Regions from separate parts of the Clostridium sp. BNL1100 genome, predicted to be linked through region 2. Evidence: a T-box and tRNA genes for the amino acid it is inferred to sense, from the RefSeq annotation. Region 2 holds a T-box; the other holds one or more tRNA genes.
What was found. A T-box is a leader RNA that pairs with one kind of tRNA and senses whether it is charged. The one in region 2 lies ahead of pheS (phenylalanine--tRNA ligase subunit alpha), so its partner is inferred to be a tRNA-Phe.
Positions count from the first base shown of each region.

Region 1: it encodes a tRNA-Phe, which carries the amino acid that the T-box ahead of pheS (phenylalanine--tRNA ligase subunit alpha) is inferred to sense. The anticodon was not compared.

Region 1 covers NC_016791.1:2,408,369-2,416,736, reverse strand. Annotated here, with positions in the region: gene CLO1100_RS10080 (ABC transporter substrate-binding protein) at 1-1,285, shown strand, start outside; gene CLO1100_RS10075 (ABC transporter permease) at 1,379-2,344, shown strand; gene opp4C (oligopeptide ABC transporter permease) at 2,913-3,764, shown strand; gene CLO1100_RS10065 (ABC transporter ATP-binding protein) at 3,780-4,757, shown strand; gene CLO1100_RS10060 (dipeptide ABC transporter ATP-binding protein) at 4,754-5,719, shown strand; tRNA gene CLO1100_RS10055 (tRNA-Phe) at 5,933-6,008, opposite strand; tRNA gene CLO1100_RS10050 (tRNA-Ile) at 6,047-6,123, opposite strand; gene CLO1100_RS10045 (M20/M25/M40 family metallo-hydrolase) at 6,308-7,354, shown strand; gene CLO1100_RS10040 (M42 family metallopeptidase) at 7,420-8,368, shown strand, end outside.
Region 2 covers NC_016791.1:1,402,225-1,410,592, forward strand. Annotated here, with positions in the region: gene CLO1100_RS05915 (hypothetical protein) at 1-466, opposite strand, end outside; gene CLO1100_RS05920 (hypothetical protein) at 524-1,237, opposite strand; T-box leader at 1,384-1,626, shown strand; gene pheS (phenylalanine--tRNA ligase subunit alpha) at 1,682-2,713, shown strand; gene pheT (phenylalanine--tRNA ligase subunit beta) at 2,726-5,107, shown strand; gene CLO1100_RS05935 (alpha/beta-type small acid-soluble spore protein) at 5,207-5,437, opposite strand; gene CLO1100_RS05940 (glucose-6-phosphate isomerase) at 5,659-7,011, shown strand; gene CLO1100_RS05945 (hypothetical protein) at 7,161-7,745, shown strand; gene CLO1100_RS05950 (folylpolyglutamate synthase/dihydrofolate synthase family protein) at 7,849-8,368, shown strand, end outside.

The DNA.
Region 1 (8,368 bases), 1.0 Mb from region 2:
GGAGTTTGCATATTATCTTGAAGCAGACCCCAAATATGATGGACCGTCGGATATATCAAAAACATTCATAAAAGGTCTTGATGCATATAAAAACGGAAGCGCTGATAAAATCGAAGGTATAAAGGTAATTGATGATAAAACACTGCAAATTACCGTTGACAAAGCCAGTGGCCCTGCAATCTATGCATTACAGGTTCCGTTACTTGAAAAGAAGTATTACGGTGCAGATTTCAAGAAGGGTGATACTGCGAAGGTCAAGGAAAAAAACGGAGCACCAATGGGTACAGGTCAATATAAATTTGTTGATTATAAAGCAGGTCAGGAGCTGAAACTTGTAGCTAACGAGAGTTATTTCAAGGGAGCTCCTAAAATTAAAAATCTTATATTTTCAGTAACACCTACAGGTCAGGAACTTCAGAGAGTCATGGCAGGGGAGACGGATATAGATATGGCTGATGTTTCACCTGATAATATGAAAGCAGCAAAGGATGCAGGGTTTATAGACATATACAGATTCGCAACCAATGGTTACGGATATGTGGGATTAAACGATGCTGACCCTAAATTCAGTGATGTAAAAGTACGACAGGCTCTTATGTATGCCCTTAACAGAGCTGCTGTTGTAGAAAAGGTATACGGTGAATATGCAAGAGTCGTGAATATACCTGAGTCAAATGTATCATGGGCATACGACGATGAAGGCTGCAATACATATGAATATAATCTGGATAAAGCAGGACAGCTGTTGGATGAAGCAGGCTGGAAGCTAAACAGCAACGGAAAACGTGAAAAAGATGGTAAAGAGTTTAAAATCAAGTTCTCCTGTATGAGCCCTCATCCTGTAACGGACATCATGGTTCCGGTTATGAAGGACGATTATGCAAAGCTGGGGATAGATGTTACTGTTGAGAATCTTGACTGGCCGACTCTTCAGCAAAAGGCAACCAAAAAGCAGCTGGAAGCTTATTTTATGGCTAACGGACTTACTCCGGATCCTGATAATTCATTAGCAAATGCATATAAATCAAACGCAACTCAAAACTATTACAATTACAAAAATGACGAAGTTGATAAGCTGTGCGAAGAAGGTCTGAACGAAATAAGCACAGAAAAGAGAAAGCCTATTTACAAGGAACTCTACAAAATATTGAATAACGACTTACCTGTACTTTTTGTATATCAGAGAAGTGACATGTGGGTAGCCAACTCCAGAATAAAGAACTATGAACTTTCATCTTTCAGGGATTTTTTCTATAACTTATATAAAGCCGAAATTGGAAAGTAAGAAATTTTCACATATGTTTTTGAGAATGTCCGTCATTAAAATGAACGGACATTCTCTTTAACCCAAATTAACAAACGACAGGAGAGTTGTAACATGTGGAATTACTTAGCCAGAAGAATCCTTCAGATGATACCTATTATAATTGGAGTTTCCATAATATTATTCCTAATAATCAATCTGGTTCCCGGAAATTTTATTGATTCAAAAGTTTCATCCACACATATGACACCCCAGCAGATTCAACATCTTAAAGATATTTACGGGATTAACGACCCCATTTATCTCAAGTATTTTAAATGGATTAAAGGTGCCGTTCATTTTGACTTTGGTGATTCATTTACATACCAGAAGCCTGTTTCTACCGTAATCAATACATATGTATGGAATTCCTTCAGTATTGCGCTTGTGGCTTTTATTCTGGAGCTGCTTATTGCAATACCTATAGGTATTATTTCTGCTACCAGGCAATACTCAAAGACTGATATGATTTTTACTTTTTTAGCACTAATCGGAATTTCCTTTCCATCCTTTTTCCTTGGATATATATTAATAAAAGTTTTTGCCGTAAACCTTCATATTCTGCCACTGGCGGGTTTAAATACGCCGGGTTCCAACTATATAGGATTTGCGTTTATAATTGACCGGCTGAAACATATGATACTACCGGTTCTAGTACTTGCATTAATAAGTGCCGGGTCTATGATGAGATACACAAGAACTGCTGTACTTGAAATTGTAAAACAGGATTATATAAGGACTGCCAGAGCAAAAGGTCTCAGTGAAAAGGTGGTTATATATAAACATGCATTGCGAAATGCATTGATTCCTATCGTTACTCTCATTGGTCTTTCACTTCCGGGATTATTTTCAGGTGCAATCATAACAGAGAGTATATTTGGTATTCCGGGTATAGGAAAAATTGCACTGGAAGCAGTGACAAAAAGAGATTATCCGCTTTTGATGGGATTTTCACTGTTTGTTGCTGTACTTACCCTTCTGGGAAATCTGCTTTCGGATATTTTCTATGCAATTGTTGATCCCAGAGTTAAGCTAAAGTGAGGTGGAAAGAAAAATGAAGATAAAAATATTTACGATGATATCATTGTTTGCAGCAGTTTTGTGTTATATACTCCCATTTCTCACATTTAAGGATTATAGTTCAATAAACGGGTTTAATCTTATAACGTCGCTGTTCAAAAGAAAAGAGCTTCACAAGCTTACTGAAAACATACAGACTTATGTATTTACAAGCACTTCTGTTCCACTGCTTGTAACATTTTTATTGTTTATTGCTGCTATTGCTTTATTAGCGTACTATCAGTTACGTAAAAGCAGTAAAGCACTTTCAGGTGCTTTGGGGGCAGTTATATGTGCTGTAATATCATATGGAGTACAGCTTTCCAACAGTCAGACATCCATAACTGATTTTTTTGGTACCATACTCCTTGAATTAAAAACCGGTGATGGTAAAACTATATTTAAAACCAGTGATATTACGTCTCAGACCGGGCCGGGTGCAAAGCTCCTGGTTATAGTTGCATTTGTTTCCTTGATTTTTGTAGCTATACTCAAAATACTGGATACTAGGGAACGCAACAAAGGAGACAATATTCAGACACCTTGGACTATGGCTATCAAACAATTTAAAAGAAACAAACTGGCAATAGTGGGATTATTCTTGATATCTTTTCTTATTATTATATGTTTTTACGGGCCGGTATTTTCTAAATATCCTTTACTGAAAACAGACATAATTATGGCAAAGCTTAAACCGGGGCCTGAGCATTTATTGGGTACTGACAGCAGCGGACGTGATATTTTAACACGCTTGATGTATGGAGGGAGAATCTCCATAACCGTAGGCTTTGTTGCTGTACTCCTGGAAATACTCCTGGGTACCACTATAGGAGGCTTGGCAGGCTATTACAGTGGTAAAATTGATAATATGCTTATGAGGCTTGTTGATATATTCCTTAGTATCCCATTTTTGCCTGTTGTAATAATAATAGGTGCAATAATGTCTGATTTAAATATACCTCCTCAACGCAGGATATATTTCGTAATGTTCATAATAGGAGTTCTCAGCTGGCCTGTAATGGCGAGATTGGTTCGCGGACAGATTCTTACCTTACGTGAACAGGAGTATATGATTGCAGCAGAAGCACTTGGACTCAAGGACAGGCGAAAAATAGTAAGACACCTTATTCCTAATGTTATCCCCAGTATAATTGTATCTGCAACTCTTGGGATAGGTGATGCCATATTGATGGAATCTGCATTATCTTTTCTTGGACTTGGCGTGGCTATGCCGTTCCCATCGTGGGGAAACATGGTTCAGGCAGTAAGAGATACCAATGATTTCATTCTCCGCTCATGGCTTTGGATACCACCGGGAATATGTATCTTCACCATAGTTCTTGCAATTAATTTTGTGGGTGACGGCCTACGGGATGCCTTTGACCCTAAAATGAAAAAGTAGGAGGAAGAAGCATTTATGTCTGAAAAACTTTTGGAAATTAAAGATCTACATACATTTTTTTATACTGATGCAGGTGTTGTTAAAGCGGTAAACGGCGTTTCCTTTCAGGTTAATAAAGGACAAACGATAGGCATAGTTGGTGAATCCGGCTGTGGAAAGAGTGTCATGTCTCTTTCTATTATGCGATTAATACAGGAACCGGGAAAAATAGTTGAGGGACAGGTAATTTTCAATGGTCAGGATCTTGTAAAACTATCCCAGAGTGAAATGAGGAAAATAAACGGAGACAGGATTTCAATGATATTTCAGGAACCTATGACTTCATTAAATCCTGTTTTTACAGTTGGTAACCAGATAGCAGAATCACTTATACTTCATGAAAATTTAACAAAAAAACAGGCAAGGGAAAAAGCAATCGAAATGATTTCAACTGTTGGAATACCTCGTGCAGAAGGCATATATGACTCTTACCCCCATGAATTATCCGGAGGTATGAGACAGAGAATCATGATAGCCATGGCACTTTCCTGCAATCCCGAACTTTTGATTGCAGATGAACCGACAACAGCTTTGGATGTTACAATACAAGCACAAATACTAGATTTGCTTAAAGAAATAAAGAGAAAATTCGGGACTTCCATAATGTTAATTACACACGATCTTGGGGTCGTAGCCGAAATGGCGGATTATGTAATAGTAATGTATGCAGGAAGAATAATTGAACAGGGAAATGTAAACGACATTTATCTGAATCCCATGCATCCGTATACAATAGGGCTTCTAAAATCAAAACCGAGTATAACTACTGTAAGTGACAGGCTTTATACAATACCCGGACAGGTACCGAACCTTATTAATTTACCTGAAATCTGTTACTTTTCAGATAGGTGTAAAATGTGCAAGGATGTCTGTAAACAAGGTTTTCCAAAGCTGATTGATATGGGAAATGACCATTTCGTTGCATGTACATTGTTTGGGGAGGTGACAAGATGAGTGAAGCTTTGCTTGAGGTAAAAAATTTGAAAAAGTACTTTCCCATAAAAGGAGGAGTATTCCAGAGAACGGTAGGACACGTTAAAGCAGTAGAAGATATATCCTTCGAAATAAATAAGGGTGAAACTCTGGGGTTGGTAGGCGAATCGGGATGCGGAAAAAGCACCGTAGGCCGTACAATTCTGAGGCTACATGATAAAACCGGAGGAGAGGTTTTATTTAAAGGAACAGAATTATTTGACCTTAAGAAACAAGAAATGCAAAAGCTGAGGCCCAAAATTCAGATTGTCTTCCAGGACCCGTACAGCTCCTTGAATCCCAGACTTACAGTTGGTGAAATTATTGGTGAAGCACTTCTTGAACACGGTTTTTGTGAAAAAAAGAATTTAAAACAGCGTGTATTAAAGGTTATGGAACAGTGCGGACTGCTGACCTTTCATATTGACAGATATCCCCATGAATTTTCAGGAGGGCAGAGGCAGAGAATCGGTATTGCAAGGGCTTTGGCCTTGAATCCTGAATTTATTGTATGCGATGAGCCTGTTTCGGCATTGGATGTATCCATTCAATCACAGATAATAAACCTTTTATCTGATCTTCAAAAAGAATATGGATTTTCCTACTTATTTATTTCACACGATTTAAGCGTAGTAAAGCATATTTCACACCGGGTGGCAGTAATGTATCTTGGCTGCCTTGTTGAGATTGCTGACAAAACAGAGCTTTATGATAATCCGCTTCATCCGTATACAAAGGCCCTTTTATCGGCCGTCCCACTGCCTGACCCTAGACTTAAAAGAGAAAAAATAGTTTTATCCGGGGATTTGCCCAGCCCTGCAAATCCTCCGTCCGGCTGCCGCTTTCACACAAGATGCCCAAAGTGCAGCGATATTTGCAAACAACAGGTACCGGAATTGAAAGATGTTGGACAAAACCATAAAGTTGCATGTCATTTTGCTTGACAATTACCTGAGGTAGGGAGTAAGAATATGAAATTAATACAAAGAGAATCATTCAAAGACATTTTAGCAATTTTTATAGCTATCATTCAGGTTGTCTGGCCTTATATTTTGATAAGTATTGGAGTGTATTTGCTCCTGACGATGTTTTTGACGAAGATATGGCTTTGAAAATAAAAAAAGAATTTTTCGTTTTGTAGACGAAAAATTCTTTTTTGGTGCCCAGAGCCGGAATCGAACCAGCGACACGGGGATTTTCAGTCCCCTGCTCTACCGACTGAGCTATCTGGGCAAGATTGTTAGTGTTTTTTAAAACACTAACAAACTAATTGGTGGGCCTTCAGGGACTCGAACCCCGGACCAACCGGTTATGAGCCGGTTGCTCTAACCAACTGAGCTAAAGGCCCTCGAAAGGACGAGTTTTAGTATAATAAAAAAATTAAATTAAGTCAATAGTAATATTATAAATTTATTAATAAATATTTTTTTAGTGCTTTAAGATTTACAATTCTCTAGGAAAATCTATGATTTTTTGCTAGTATTATATAAAAGATTAATAACAGATCAAATAAAAATAGGGGAATCAGAAGAATGGAAATAGCAAATTGTTTGGAGTATTTGTCAGGACTTGTGGCAGTAGCAGGCTTTGAAGCAACAGCAGCTGCAAAAATTGCTGAAACCTTTAAGGATTACTGCGACGAAGTCCGAATAGATAAGTTTTTCAATGTAGTTTTCCTGAAAAAAGGTTTTAATAAGTCGGCAAAAAAGATATTGATTACCGCACACAGTGATGAAATAGGCTTTCTGGTCAACTCCATAGACGATAAGGGCTTTATCGGTATAAGCTCAATTGGAGGTATAGACAGCAAAATATTGCTGGCACAGGAAGTAATAATACACGGCAGAGAGGATATCCCCGGTATAATAGGAGCAATGCCGCCTCATTTGATGAAGCCGGAGGATGCAGGAAAGGCAGTAAAAATAAAGGATTTACGTGTGGATACAGGACTAAAGGGGGAAGATCTTAAAAAAGTAGTTTCAATTGGCGATGTTGTATCCTTTAAATCAAGCTTCTCTTTAATGAACAAAAACAAAGCCAGCGGAAAGTCTTTTGACAATCGTACCGGTATTGTTTGTTTGATGGAAATATTACAGTCTCTAAAGGATATAAACCATGAAAATGATATCATATTTATGGCTTCAACTCAGGAAGAAACAAGTCTTGTAGGTATCACAACCGCAGCGTTTGCACTGAAGCCGGATGCTGCAATAGTAATTGATGCATGCCATGGAGACATACCTGATCTTTCAAAGGATGTGTCCTCAACCCCGGGAAAAGGGCCTGAAATATCGATAGGCCCAAACCTCCATCAGGGAATGGTTGAAAAGCTGTTTGAACTTGGTAAAGATATATGCATTCCTTTTCAAAAAATGGTTGAATCAGGGGATACAGGAACTGAAGCATGGGCAACTCAGGTCAGCGGCTGCGGAATACCTACCGCTCTGCTTTCAATACCGGTCAGATATATGCATACTGCTGTAGAGACTGTTAATTTGGAAGATATAAAGTATACGGCCAGAATAATAACGGAGTTTTTAAGACTTAGCAGTGAGAAATTAGAGAAAGTTCTGCAATGAAAGACTATCTGATTAAATCATATCATAAATAGTATATTACGGCAGTAAGGCTTGTGGAGGATTGTATGACGTTGATAAAAGAACTTACAGATTTAAATGGTGTATCTGGAAATGAAAATGAAGTGAGAGAATATATTAAAAATAAAATTAATGGATTGTGTGATTCTATAGAGGTTGACACAATCGGAAATATTATTGCTTATAAAAAAGGCAGCAGCGGCAGGCTTAAGGTTATGCTTTCAGCCCATATGGATGAAGTAGGATTCATGGTTTCGGGTTATATGGAAAAAGGATTTTTAAAATTCAAACCTGTTGGGGGTATTGACAGTAGAATTTTGCCCGGTAAAAGAGTGGTAATTGGTAAAAAAAGACTCAAAGGTGTAATCGGTGCAAAGCCGCTACATCAGCAAAGTCTTGAAGAACGGGAAAGGATAGCTAAAATTAAGGATTTATATATAGATATTGGAGCGGAAACAAAGGAAGAAGCCGAAAAATTAGCTCCTTTGGGAGAGTTTATAGCCTTTGACAGTGATTATGTAGAACTTGGGAAAGACAGTATAAAGGCAAAGGCACTGGACGACAGAGTAGGCTGTGCAGTACTTATGGAGGTTTTAAAGTATAACTTTGAGTTTGATTTGTATGCGTGCTTTACAGTGCAGGAAGAAGTTGGACTTAGAGGTGCACAAGTAGCGGCATTTAAAATTATGCCGGATGTAGCCCTTGTTCTGGAAGGAACTACTTGTGCCGACGTTCCCGAGGTAAAACCCTTTGATTTTTCTACAGAACTAGGTAATGGTGCAGCTCTTACACTGGTAGACAGAACCTGTTACAGCGACAGAAAGCTGGTACAGTTTTTATATGATACGGCAGTTAAAAATGGAATAAAAGTTCAATATAAACAGACCACAACAGGTGGAAATGATGCAGGACAGATACAAAGAACTGGTAGTGGTGTTAAAACGGCATCAATTTCTGTTCCTTGCAGGTATATACATTCTCCCGTTTCTGTTATGA
Region 2 (8,368 bases):
GCTGCCCGGAAAGGAATTTATGTTCCTGCCCTAGTTCCATGTACGTTTTGTATGACTCGGCTGAGATATTGTTTTTTATTGATTCCTCACGTTTTGCCAATTCATCCTCTACTGTGCGTTTCAATTCGTAAAGTTCAGACAGCTTCACATTTAGTTCTGATTCTTGCTTTAACAATACACATACATTTTCAGTAGCCCTGTCATAATCCATTTTTGCAGCAAACATTTCTTGGGTTTCTTTATTTACTTTTCCCTCATATTTTCCTAAAATTTTTCGTAGAGAGTTTGCTAAGGAATCCTTTTTTATATTTTCCACATCCAGGGATTCAGCTTCAAATTTATGAAGAAGAGTATTCACATTGGCCTTAGCATCAGATACTTTTCCACGAATATTTTCCATTCTATGTTCCAGTACAGGTAGCACTTCGAGACGGTCTTTTATTTCCTGCAATTGCTTGTTGTCCATTTTAATCCCTCCAGTTATTTAAAATTATTATAATATAAAGAACCATATTCTCAATTTTTAGGTAATATGTATAGGCGGTGTATCAACAACATATATTATTTTTTTCAATACACTTTCGTTTTTCTCATAATAATCACTGTCCTTCAAGATACTAAGACTGGTTCCGTAATCTATAAGTCCTCTTGAAATAATTGTGCCTTTTCGTATAAGAATACTGTCAACCTTTAATATATTTCTCCAGAACTGCTTTGATCTTCGTAAATCTATATCCTTGCCGTTTTTAAACTTCAAAACATAGTGAAGGTCAACTTTTGAAATGGATTTTCTATTGTATGAACAGTAAACCTCAGCATTATTTACATCCTTCCAACTATATATTCGGCTTTTATTAAAAAAGCCTTCGTCCGAGATTATCTCATTCTCACTTACTTTTGTATATGTAGAAAAAAGCTGAATTACTAGTATTAAAAAAATAACTGAAATAATCAGAAAGACTTTCTCAATGCCCAGTCTTGTTATGGTTTTGTATAGTATAGGAGGATAAAAACCTGCTTCTTCACGAGAAATAATTATACAAAATATAGCAAAACCATATAAGAAAAATACCCATTTCAGGAATCCTGAACTAACAAACAGTAAATCTCCCGTTGACATAAATGTTTTTTGTTGAATAAAAATAAAAAGATTGTAAAGCATAATTAAAATTATAGAAATCGGTGCACCTGTAAATACACATTTTAACGTAAAGCTAATTTTCTCTGCAGCATCCATGAAAACCTCATAAATTATAAAATATTTCCCATCCATTATATAATCTGGAAAAGCTGTAGTCAAATAGAAACAAGCAAATTTGTGCCTTGATTGTTTTAGTTTAAGTTGCTATAATACCTTTATATATGTGGTTTTGAAATTATAATTCAATTGCAATGATGGAGAAAAGTAAGCGAGAGACGAGTATTTCAGAGAGAAGGTATCACCGGCTGAAAGTACCTTTATTATACGACTTGCCCAAGTTCCCTCCGAAGCTGCAGCTTTGAACCGTGATATGTTTTTTATCATTTGTAGAGGCTGCCGGTTAAAACCGTTATATTTAAAAAAGAGTCCGGGTAAGTTTATCCGGAAATCCGGGTGGTACCGCGAAGATATCCTTCGTCCCTTTATTGGGGCGGAGGTTTTTTATTTTGTGACAGTAAGTAATGAAAGGAGATAATAGAAGTGATTGAAAAAATCAGTAATTTAAGAGATACTGCCATTGGTAGGATCAAGGAAGCTGTCAGCAGTGCAGAGGTAGAAGAACTCAGAGTAAAGCTGCTGGGCAAAAAAGGTGAATTGACTGAAATGCTAAAAGACCTCAAGAATATGGATATTGAGGAAAGAAAGCAGTTTGGGCAGGAAGCAAATGCATTGAAAAACGAATTAACTGAGATAATTGAAGGAAAATTCAAGGAGCTTAGTGTAAATGATGTAAAGAAGTCTTTATCCAACGGGTCAAACTTTGATATATCTTTACCGGGTACTAACTTCAAGCTCGGCTCTTTGCACCCTGTAACTATTGTACAAAAGGAAATAGAAAGAATATTTACGGGAATGGGCTTCAATATAGTTGATGGTCCTGAGGCAGAGGAAGAATTCTTTAATTTTGAGGCATTAAATATACCAAAGCACCATCCCGCAAGAGATATGCAGGACACATACTGGTTGGAAAACGGCTCTTTGCTGAGAACCCATACATCTCCATGCCAGGTTAGGGCAATGCAGAAGTACGGAGCACCTCTCAAGGTAATTGCTCCGGGAAGATGTTTCAGAAATGAAAGTACTGATACTTCACATGAAAATACATTCTTCCAGTTGGAAGGAATGATGATTGATAAAAACGTATCAATTGCAAATCTCATTTATGTAATGAAGTTGCTTTTGTCCGAAGTGTTTCAGAGAGATGTTAAAATAAGGCTTAGACCAGGGTTTTTCCCATTCGTTGAACCGGGCTTTGAACTTGACTTGAACTGTATGATCTGTGGCGGAAAAGGCTGTCCTACTTGTAAGCATTCAGGCTGGATAGAATTACTGCCTTGTGGAATGGTTCATCCTAATGTACTCCGCTACGGTGGCATAGACCCTGAGGAATATACAGGTTTTGCATTCGGACTTGGACTTACAAGACTTGCAATGATGAAATATGGAATAAGTGATATCCGTGTTCTTAATTCAGGCGATTTAAGGGCTATGGAACAATTTTCGGTAAGATAGGAGGGAAAAAGATTGAAAATATCATTAAACTGGATTAAAGATTATGTTGATTTAGAAGGCATTGATATAAAGGAATTATGGTATAGGTTTACCATGTCCACAGCTGAAGTAGAAGATGTGGAGTTTGTAGGACAGGACATAAAAAACGTAGTTGTGGCTAAGGTTTTAAGCGTAGTTCCCCATCCTGAATCCAAAAAGTTGAAAATTACACAGGTAGATTCCGGAGATGGTGTAATTCAGATTGTTTGCGGAGCTCCTAATGTAGCCGAAGGAATTCTGGTGCCATTGGTAAAAATCGGAGGTTCTGTAAATAAAATACCAAAGATAGGAAAGGCAAAACTTGTAGGAGTTGAAAGCTTTGGTATGCTGTGTTCTGCTTCAGAGCTGGGAATCAGTGATGATCACAGTGGGCTTCTTGTACTGGACGGCGATTATGCACCGGGAACAGATATAAAATCAATAATTGATATTGATGATGTAATTATTGAGATAGACAACAAGTCACTTACAAACAGGCCTGACCTCTGGGGACACTATGGAATTGCCCGAGAAATCGCAGCTATTTACGGCAGAGAGCTAAAGCCAATGAACCTTGATAGTCTGGAAGGTTCCGGGGAAAAGGCAAAACTGGATATAAGTGTTGAAGATACAGAGAAATGCCTCAGGTATTCAGGACTCAAAATAGATGGTGTAAAGAAACTGGAAACTCCGTTGAATATGAAGGTAAGGCTTTTCTACTGTGGAATGAGATCCATATCTCCATTGGTTGATTTAACCAACTACCTTATGCTTGAAATGGGCCAGCCAATGCATGCATTTGACAGCAGACAGGTGGAAAGCGGTATTGTTGTTCGTTCTACAAAAGAACCAACAATGTTCAAGACTCTTGACGGCATTGAGAGAAAGCTCCCAGAGGATGTACTGCTCATTTGTACAAAGGAGCGTCCTGTTGCAATAGCAGGTATTATGGGTGGGGAAAATTCAGAGGTACTGGATGACACCACCTCAATATTGCTGGAATCTGCTACTTTTGAGGGTTCATCAACCAGAAAAAGCTCAACCAAAATAGGACTTCGTACAGAAGCAAGTGCAAGGTACGAAAAAATGCTTGACCCAAATATGACAGTTCAGGCAATACAAAGGTTTGTAAAACTCCTTCGTGATATGCAGCCTGATATACAGTTTGCATCAGCTTTAACAGATGTTTATTGTAATAAGCTTGAACCAATTGATATAGAAATAACCAAACCGTATATCGACAAGTATATCGGAAACACCCTGACTACCGAAAAAATGGTTGAGATACTCCGGGCTCTGGAATTCAAGGTTGATGCGGACGGAGATACTTTCAGAATAAAAGTTCCTACCTTCAGAGCAACAAAGGATATAACTATGAAGGTAGATATAATAGAAGAAATAACAAGGGTTTTCGGTTATGATAACATTCAGCCTCAGACTCTTGATATTGCCTTGAAACCGCTGCAATATAATGAAGAAAGACTTCTTGACCACAAAATAAAGGAACTGCTTTCAGAAAGATTTGGTGCTTCCGAGGTCAACAGCTATATATGGTATGACAATACTTTCAATTCAAGAGCAGGTATTGAAACAAATGCACAGGTAAAGGTTCTGAACCCTCAGGCTCAGGATTCCAATACTTTGAGGGACAGTATGGTTCCCGAGATGCTTTCATTTGCTGAAAAAAATGAAAAGACGTATGACGATTTTTCATTGTTTGAAATCGGAAGTGTATTCAAAGCTGCAACCCCAAAGGATAAATGTGAACAGCATAAGAATATATGTGTTTTGGTTGCCAGCAAGATTAAAAGTGAAGACGAGCTTTTCTATGAATTGAAAGGAATGCTCTCCTTTATTGCCAAAACGGTAAAAAATATTGATCTTGAATTTACAGCAAGTACATGCGGAAATAACTGGGTTCATCCTATGAAATCAGTTGATGTGAGCTTTAACGGGAATATGATGGGATACATTTCGGTAGTTCACCCGATGATTAAGAAAAACATCGGCAAAAAACTGAACATTGCAGTCTTTGAGATAAACAGGGATGTTCTCCAGAGTATTGAACAAAAACTGGTTAAATACAAGGAACCGTCCAAATATCCGGAAGTTCTTCTTGACTACAGCTTCCTGGTTGACACTAGTGTAACATTTGACAAGCTGATGCAAGATATCAGAGGCTTCAAGTCAAAGGTACTAAACAGTTTTGAGTTTGTTACAATATACAATGGAAAAGGCTTACCGGAAGGAAAGAAGAGTATGACTTTCAGATTTGTAATCGGTTCAGCTGAAAAAACCCTTTCCAGTGAGGATATAAATGAATTTGCAAACAGTCTGCTGAATTATATGGCGGGAATTGGTTACACCCTCAGATAATGTTGCAGTAGTTACTGATATTAATTAATAAAAGCACATTAGCGAAAAGCCCTATTTACATTGGTTTCCAGCTAATGTGCTTGCTTTTTATTTATATATTTATTCTTGATTTTTCAACTGATTTTCATAAGCTTCAATCATTCTCTTAACCATCTGTCCACCAATAGGGCCGCCTTCAGAGCCATTCTGTTTTGCTGTCAAATCTCCCTTGTAGTGGTCGTTGTTCTCTTTTGTAAATTGAGTCCTGCCAATTTCAGCAGCACACTCCATCTTAAACCTTGTAAGAGCTTCTCTGCTGTCTTCCACAAGTGGTGTTTTAGGTCTCGACATAATAATTCTCCTTTTTGTTCATATTATTAACGGAAACATTCCGTTTAAATGTAGTTTTATCAACATTGCCGATTTTGTTACATGTAAATATTACTCGAATTGGTTCAGAGAACATTTCTTTTTATTATAAAAAAAGGAAATATAACTTTAATTTACTAGTACCTAATGTTATACTAGTAAAGATAAAATTCTTTAGCAAAGAGCAATTTAGGAGGGTACTTATGGAAAGAGTAACATTTGACAGCTCCAAAGCTTCCGGCTTTGTAAGCGATTACGAGATTAACTATTTCGAAGGCTACGTAGAACAAGCACACAAAATGCTTCACGAAAAAAACGGCCCTGGAAGTGATTTTTTAGGATGGGTTGATTTACCTTTAAATTATGATAAAGATGAATTTGCACGTATAAAGAAGTCAGCTGAGAAAATCAAATCCGATTCAGATGTGTTGATAGTTATAGGAATCGGAGGTTCATATCTTGGTGCAAGAGCAGCAATAGAAATGCTTTCACATTCTTTTTACAATATGCTTCCAAAGGATAAAAGAAAAACCCCTGAAATCTACTTTGTAGGAAACAACATTAGTTCTACTTATCTTTCTGACCTATTGGAATTAATAGAAGGTAAAGAAGTATCAGTTAACGTTATATCAAAATCAGGTACAACTACTGAACCTGCAGTCGCTTTCAGGATATTTAGGGAATACATGGAAAACAAGTATGGCAGACAGGAAGCTCAGAAAAGAATATATGCTACTACAGACAAGGCAAGAGGAGCTTTAAAGAAACTTGCTGATGAAGAAGGCTACGAGTCCTTTGTAATACCTGATGATGTAGGCGGCAGATTTTCAGTTCTGACAGCTGTTGGACTTCTGCCAATTGCTGTTTGTGGTGCAGACATTGATATGATTATGAAAGGAGCTCTTGACGCATACAATCAGTACAAGGACTTTGATTTCAAAAACAATGACTGTTACAGATATGCAGCTGCAAGAAATGCACTCTATAACAAGAATAAAACTATTGAAATTATGGTTAACTATGAGCCATCACTTCACTTCTTTACAGAATGGTGGAAGCAGCTTTACGGAGAAAGTGAGGGAAAGGATCAGAAGGGCATTTTTCCTGCAGGTGTTGATTTTACAACTGACCTTCATTCCATGGGGCAGTATGTACAGGATGGTTTGAGAAACCTGTTTGAGACTGTTATAAATGTTGGTAAGGCTAAGAAAAGCATAACAATAAAGGAAGATAAGGACAATATCGACGGTCTTAACTTCCTTGCCGGAAAAGAAATGGCTTTCGTTAACAATAAAGCCTTTGAAGGCACACTCCTTGCACATACAGATGGCGGAGTACCTAATCTTATCGTTAATGTTCCCGAACTTAATGAGTATTACTTCGGAAACCTTGTATACTTCTTTGAAAAGGCTTGCGGAATAAGCGGTTATCTTCTTGCTGTTAATCCGTTCAACCAGCCCGGTGTTGAGGCATACAAGAAAAATATGTTTGCACTCCTTGGTAAACCGGGATTTGAGGAACAGAAAAAGGAACTGGAAGCAAGACTTGGTAAGTAAATTATAAAAATTTTAATACTAAATTAGAAAAAACATATGACCGTAAAAAGTCATATGTTTATTTTTTTCGCTAAGTATCCCAAGTATATTCACATTGTTTAAAGCGAAGTATATAATTTAAGCAATAATAGGACATTAAGGAGATTACAATGGATAAATCAATCAAGCTAAAAATATCGGAAAATAAAAAAGTAAAAGGTGCAATATCAGATTTTACAATATCGTACTCCTCCAAAAATCCGAATAATAAAAGTGCCAGTAATAAAATAATATCAGCACTTAAAGGCAATGAAAATATAATTATTGAAATAGACAGTTCACTGATGACTTTGGATGAGGATAAAAAGAACTACTTACTCGGACGCCTGACAGCTGCTTTAGAGAGAATGAGCCTGAACTATATAATAAATAAGGTTTATTACGACAAAAAACGTTCATTCTTATCAGTTCCCATCGAAAGTAAAAAAGTTGAGGGTTTGGAAATCTATGTTTTTGCCGACGATAATATTTGGGGAAATGAAGAATTCACAGATGTGATTCCTGAGTACGGAGTAAGGTACTATATTTCAGGTGGATTTAATGATTTGGAAACCTTTACAGGAGAGGATGAAGAAGAACGTACTAACAAGTGCAGTATGGTTATTTTTGATCATATAATGCTCGGAAGTATGGGAATAAATACTTCAAAAAGCTTGGAAGAATTAAAAAGTATGTTGGATAAAAACATGCTATAAAAAGGCTCCTGACCGTTTCACATTGACTGTGTATAAAAAAACTGATATTGTTTACTTATATTATATATATTTGACAATAAGTAATAATATTTGGAGGTTTACCATGAATTATGAAGCTGCATTGGAATATTTACATGGTACCCTGAAGTTTGGCAGTATATTCGGGCTTGACAGAATTACCAAACTTTTGGAATTAATGGGTAATCCCCATAAAAAACTAAAGTTCATCCATATTGCCGGAACAAATGGCAAGGGTTCTACTACAGCATTTATCGGCAACATTCTGGTTGAATCGGGATACAGGACAGGAATGTTCACATCTCCGTATATTCAAAGATTTACCGAAAGAATTAAAGTTGATAACACTGAGATATCAAATAATGAACTGGCTGAACTGGTTTTACAAATAAAGAGAAAAATAGAAGAAATGGTAAGCAGTGGATTTGAACATCCTACAGAATTTGAAATTATTACTGCTGCTGCTATGGAATATTTCTACATAAAAAACTGTGATTTTGTAGTATTAGAAGTAGGCCTTGGGGGTATTGTAGATTCCACTAATGTAATAGATTTGCCGGAAGTATCGGTTATTACCACAATCAGTATGGATCATACGGATAGAT